Linked DNA regions of Prochlorococcus marinus XMU1405. The protein of the gene in region 2 interacts with the protein of the main gene of each other region in a pairwise test. Links are inferred from orthologs where the notes say so. Each region holds a gene or a part of one and is shown on either strand. Other genes may lie near its edges. The genes, in order: rpe and eno.

Region 1 (3,184 bases), on a different replicon or contig from region 2:
TAGATAATTATGGTTATCAACTTTCGGGAGGAGAGAGGAGGAGGTGTGAGATAGCTAGGGCTCTTACCGTAGGCAGAAAAGGACCTAAATATTTGTTGTTAGACGAACCCTTTGCTGGAATCGATCCTCTAGCTGTTAATGATTTAAAGAAACTAATTCTTAAATTAAGTAGTGACGGGGTTGGGATTCTTATTACAGACCACAATGTTAGGGAAACCCTTTTAATTACAAACAAATCATATGTTTTAAGTGAAGGAAAAATTTTAGCTTATGGATCATCACGTGAATTAGCAGATAATCCAATAGTAAAGAAGTATTATCTAGGAGATAATTTCAAACTTTGAAATCTTATTGAAAATAAATTAAAATTTAATTATTAAAGATTTACTCATATAGGAATAATTTAAATTATTATTTGAATGTCATGAAATATAAATCATATTAATTTCTTAGATGATACTAGATAATTTTTCTAAAAATTTAATATATGACCCAGTTTCAGTCTTGGGTCTTCTAGTCTTTTATTTTTTATTATTTAACTTACCGATATCTTTAAGTGCAGTTTTTAAAAAGAAATTTTCTTCAACAGTGAGATTCCTTACGATTTTAGTGAATTTATTAATATCATTGCAATTGCTTTTTAGGTGGTCAATTTCTGGACACTTTCCTATTAGCAATTTGTATGAATCTCTTTATTTTCTTACTTGGGGAATCACAATTGGCCAACTATTGATTGAAAGGGAATATGAATCTCCATTAATTCCCTCAATTGCCATACCTATTGAGTTACTTACCGTATCCTTTGCTTGTTTTGTACTGCCTGAAGATTTGAAATTATCATCAAACTTGGTTCCAGCTTTAAGATCTAGTTGGTTAGTAATGCATGTTAGCGTCGTAATGCTTAGTTATGCAGCATTAATAATAGGTTCTTTACTTTCAATATCTGTTTTGTTTATTAATAAAAATAAGCCGCTTCAAATCAGAAGTAGTTCTACAGGTATAGGAGGATTTAAGCTTTCTAATGGCTATCCTTTAAATGATTTAGTAAAACCTATTGAATTTTCGCATTCAGAAGAATTAGATACATTAAGTTATCGTTCTATATTAGTAGGCTTTGTTCTTTTGACTCTCGGTTTAATCTCAGGTGCAGTTTGGGCTAATGAGGCCTGGGGGACATGGTGGAGTTGGGATCCAAAAGAAACATGGGCATTTATCTCATGGTTGTTTTATGCCGCTTATCTGCATATGAGAATAAGCAAGGGTTGGCAAGGTCGTAAACCAGCATTATTAGCATCTACAGGCTTTTTAATTGTTTTAGTTTGTTATTTAGGAGTTAATTTTTTAGGAATAGGGTTGCATAGTTATGGATGGATATTTGGGTGATTTCTTAATCATTCAGAATATTTATTGAGGCTCTGGAAGAACATTCCCCTTTTGTGCTTCTAGTGCAACCTTTCTCAAGTCCTCACATCCCTCTTTTAATGTTGGGTAAGCAAACATTCCACTACCTGCAATAAAACAATTCGCACCAGCATCCGCACATTGTGAAATAGTCCAATTTGCTTTTATCCCCCCATCAACTTCAATATCGACATTTAAGTTTTTTTCGATAATAAAGTTTCTTATTTCTCTGATTTTATTAAGCATTGTAGGTATGTAAGCTTGTCCTCCAAAACCTGGATTAACTGTCATAACCAAAACATGATCAACCATATCCATAATGTTTTTAATCATTTCAAAAGGAGTATGAGGGTTTAATGCAACAGAAGGAGATCCTCCTAAATCTCTTATTTTACCGAGAACTCTATGCAAATGAATATTTGCTTCGGCATGAGCTATTACTACTCCTGGTTCACCATTTGCCCCTTTTGTAGCGTTTACATAAGATTCAAGCATGGTTTCACAGTTGTACTGACTAACCATTAATTGAGTTTCAAAAGGGACATTGCAATATTTCCTGCATGCAGCAATCATCTCAGGCCCAAAGGTAAGATTTGGTACGAAATTTCCATCCATTACATCAAATTGAATTCTATCTACCCCAGCTTCCTCGAGCTCTTTTACGCATGCCCCCATATTTGCCCAATCTGCTGGTAAAACTGAAGGAATTATTTGAATTGGTCTATTAGCACCAGTTAAATTTGCTTGATTTGACTCGGTCATTTAATTTTTAAAATATTTAATAAAGATACTATATTTAGTTGTTTATTCCTAATTTCAAGTCACGGCCTGATAAAGTATCAGCTGTAAAGAGTTAAAAAAAGCTTACTAGCATAATAATTCTCATAAAAAATAACATTTTTTATGAGATCATACTCAAAACCTTTTAGAAAAATCCTCAAAATTTAATTGTGAATCAAACTTTAATTCAAGAAATTCTCGAAGTTGTCGAGCAAGCAGCTATTGCCTCAGCAAAACTAACAGGACTTGGCCAAAAAGATGAAGCTGATGCTGCAGCTGTCGAAGCAATGAGATTGCGAATGGGCAAAATTGAAATGAAAGGGAAAATTGTTATTGGAGAAGGTGAAAGAGATGAAGCACCTATGCTTTATATAGGTGAAGAGGTTGGTAGTGGAAGTGGCCCAGGGGTTGACTTTGCAGTAGATCCTTGTGAAGGAACTAATCTTTGTGCGAATAATCAAAGAGGTTCTATGGCGGTTTTAGCTGCTTCTGATACAGGTGGTCTTTTTAATGCTCCTGATTTTTACATGAACAAATTAGCAGCGCCTCCAGCAGCAAAAGGTAAAGTAGATATTAGAAATTCAGCTACTGAAAACTTGAAGATACTAAGTGATTGCTTGGGTCTTTCTATTGATGAGCTTACTGTTGTTGTAATGGATAGAACTAGGCATAAAGATTTAATCAAAGAGATTCGTGGATGTGGTGCAAAAGTACAACCGATTTCTGATGGTGATGTTCAAGCTGCGATTGCATGTGGTTTTGCAGGAACTGGAACACATTGCTTGATGGGTATAGGTGCTGCTCCTGAGGGTGTTATTTCTGCTGCTGCGATGAGAGCTCTAGGCGGACACTTTCAAGGACAACTAGTTTATGATCCAGCAATCGCTCAAACTTCTGAATGGGCTGATTACACAAAAGAAGGAAATATAAAACGTCTTAATGAAATGGGTATAACAGATATAGATAAAATCTATGAAGCTAATGAATTGGCCTCGGGAGAAAA
Region 2 (3,220 bases):
ACAATCACAAGAAATTGATTTACCAAAAATCGCAGAAATAGGAGCCATCAGTTATTTAAAACAATTAGTAAATTATGGTTTTTTTCATGCAGACCCTCATCCAGGGAATCTAGCAGTTTCAAATGAAGGTAAATTAATATTTTATGATTTTGGAATGATGGGCAATATCTCAAATAATCTTCAAACAAGATTAGGGGGAATGGTTAAGGCTGCTGCTTTAAGAGACGCCTCATCACTTGTCAGTCAATTACAAAAAGCTGGGCTAATTTCAAAAGATATTGATATAGGACCAGTCAGAAGATTAGTCAGATTGATGCTTAAAGAAGCCTTAACACCGCCATTTAGTCCAAATATTATTGAAAAATTATCTGGAGATTTATACGAACTTGTTTATGAAACTCCATTTCAACTACCAGTAGATTTAATCTTTGTGATGAGAGCTTTATCAACTTTTGAAGGAGTTGGTAGAATGCTTGATCCAGGGTTTAACCTTGTATCAGTTACCAAGCCTTATTTAATAGAACTTATGACTTCAAATAATCAAACTCCCAACGATTTAATTAACCAATTTGGAAGGCAAGTAGGTGAACTAGGATCTAAAGCTGTTGGCATTCCCAAAAGAATAGATGAAAGTTTAGAAAGATTAGAGCAGGGCGATTTACAATTGCAAATAAGAATGGGAGAGTCTGATAGGCAATTCAAAAAAATGTTTACTGCTCAAAAAACTTTAGGCCATTCAATTCTTATAGGAAGCTTATCAATTGCATCTGCTTTACTAGTAAGCAATAAACAAAATAATTTTGCATTGTTGCCACTTTTTTTTGCACTACCAATAAGTATTGATTGGATAAAGTGTCAATTAAGTATGAGAAAAGGCTCACGTTTAGAAAAACTTAAGCGCTAAAAAACTATATATTTTTGGGACCTAAACCTAAAGCTCCAGCGAATCTTGCTTGATTTCCTAATTCCTCCTCGATTTTTAAAAGCCTATTATATTTTGCAATCCTTTCACTTCTGCTCAAAGAGCCTGTCTTGATCTGACCCGATCTTGTGGCAACAGATAAATCTGCAATTGTTGTATCTTCAGTTTCACCACTTCTATGACTAATAACACTTGTGAAACCAGACATTTTAGCTAACTCAATAGCTTCCAAAGTTTCAGTTAATGTTCCAATTTGATTTACCTTTATTAGGATTGAATTAGCAGATTTTTCCATAATCCCTTTCCTTAATCTTTCTGTATTAGTAACGAATAAATCATCACCTACAAGCTGAACTTTATTTCCTAATTCTTTATTTAATTCTGACCAGCCCTCCCAATCATCCTCAGCTAAACCGTCCTCTATTGAAACTATTGGATAATTAGAAACTAATCTTGAAAGATAGGAAATCATTTCAGAACTATTTAAACTTTTACCTTCATATTTATAAATACCATCACTATAAAATTCAGTACTAGCAGCATCTAAAGCTAAGGACACCTGCTCACCAGGCTTAAATCCGGCTTTTTGAATTGCTTCTAATAATAAGTCCCCTGCTTCTTCGCTTGATGACAAATTAGGTGCAAATCCACCCTCATCCCCTACAGCAGTAGATAGACCTTTTTGATCAAGCAATGATTTTAATGTGTGGAAAATTTCAGTACCCATTCTTAATGATTCACTGAAATTATTAACTCCATGGGGGACAAGCATAAATTCCTGAAAATCAAGACTATTTGGTGCATGAGCACCACCATTTATTACATTCATTAATGGGACTGGAAGGAGATTGGATAATGGATCTCCAAGATACCTATATAGTGGAACGTCTAAAGCATTTGCTGATGCACTGGCAGTTGCAAGACTTACTGCAAGGATTGAATTTGCTCCAAGGTTAGATTTATTAGGAGTTCCATCAATTTCAATCATTAATTTATCTACTGCAGTTTGATCTAAAGCTGACAAACCACATAAAGCCGGGGATATTGTTTCATGAATTTTATTAACAGCATTTAAAACACCCTTCCCCATATATTTGGAACCACCATCCCTTAATTCATGTGCCTCATGAGCACCAGTGCTAGCTCCGCTGGGAACAATTGCTCTACCACTTGCACCACATTCCAAAAATACTTCTGCCTCTACAGTTGGATTACCTCTTGAATCAAGGACTTGCCTTGCTTCAACAGTATCAATAAGAAAATCAATAGTTTCTTTCACAATTTAATTATTACTATTTAAATCCTATTAATAGCTGAACTATTTGGCTAATATCTGAAATAAATATGTTAAACAATTATAATTTTTTATTTCATAACAGTTTAGATATTAGTTAACACTTTTATTAATTCCAAAGTCCCTGCAACCCATCTCATAAAAATATTTTTGAAATTCATCTTACAATTTGAAAATTATTGGATGATTATTAATGCAGATCCTATTTAGAATATTAATTAATAATCAACTGTAGTTTTTATAGTTTATGAGAGAAACCCTTACATCCAGTCCTGAACTATTTAGCGATATCAGTTGGAATCTTCTTTTATTAGGGGAAGAAACCGCAAAAAAATGGGATCATAGCGAATTTAATATTGAACACATAGTTCATACATTGTTCTCATCAAGTGAATTCTTTGCTTTCATTGAAAAATTATCAATAGACCAAGATACAGTTTTAGACATAACAGAAGATTTTTTAGAAGAGACACCAACAAATGAGTCAGATATTTTTACTATCGGAGAAGATTTAGAAATTTTATTAGATAACGCAAATCAGATTAAAACTCAATGGGGATCGAGATTAATAGAAATCCCTCATTTACTAATTGCTCTTGGAAGGGATTTAAGAATTGGAAATTATGTTTTTGAAGAAGGAAACCTTTCAATGGAAAAATTAGAAGAAGAATTAAAGTTTTACCCAAATATTAATCAATCAAAAGATTCTTTTAATTATGGGAATGTAATTGAAATAAATAATCAATCTAATTTTGAATCTGACAAAGAAACTGTAGTTAAAGAAGAAAAATTGAAAAAAGCTATTGTTCCATTACCGAAAAGTAAACTTCAAATTGAAACCAAAAAACAAGTTAGAAAAGATGAAAATGCTCTTTCAATTTATGGAAAAGATTTAACAGAATCAGCTAAAAAAGGCTTACTGGATCCCGTTTTAGGAAGAGAAAATGAGATCAATAATTTAATGAGGGTACTCTGCAGAAGAAACAAAAATAACCCTATACTTA

Evidence for each region.
Region 1: the proteins of eno (region 2) and rpe interact in binary tests that used the Escherichia coli proteins (3 or more experiments, as listed by UniProt). The link is inferred for Prochlorococcus marinus XMU1405 from one-to-one orthologs.

Annotation. Positions count from the first base shown.
Region 1 is NZ_JAAORF010000002.1:89,065-92,248, forward strand. What follows is about bases 285-3,130. They hold rpe (ribulose-phosphate 3-epimerase), read right to left. Parts: upstream 2,164-3,130; coding sequence 1,405-2,163; downstream 285-1,404. Other genes in these bases: lptB (LPS export ABC transporter ATP-binding protein), read left to right, coding at 285-344; ccsB (c-type cytochrome biogenesis protein CcsB), read left to right, coding at 454-1,383; glpX (class II fructose-bisphosphatase), read left to right, coding at 2,352-3,130. In the rest of the region: more of lptB, read left to right, coding at 1-284; more of glpX, read left to right, coding at 3,131-3,184. UniProt on the Escherichia coli protein: Catalyzes the reversible epimerization of D-ribulose 5-phosphate to D-xylulose 5-phosphate.
Region 2 is NZ_JAAORF010000001.1:203,425-206,644, reverse strand. The notes cover bases 56-2,937. They hold eno (phosphopyruvate hydratase), read right to left. Parts: upstream 2,202-2,937; coding sequence 909-2,201; downstream 56-908. Other genes in these bases: HA148_RS01095 (ATP-dependent Clp protease ATP-binding subunit), read left to right, coding at 2,464-2,937; HA148_RS01105 (ABC1 kinase family protein), read left to right, coding at 56-904. In the rest of the region: more of HA148_RS01105, read left to right, coding at 1-55; more of HA148_RS01095, read left to right, coding at 2,938-3,220. UniProt on the Escherichia coli protein: Catalyzes the reversible conversion of 2-phosphoglycerate (2-PG) into phosphoenolpyruvate (PEP). It is essential for the degradation of carbohydrates via glycolysis.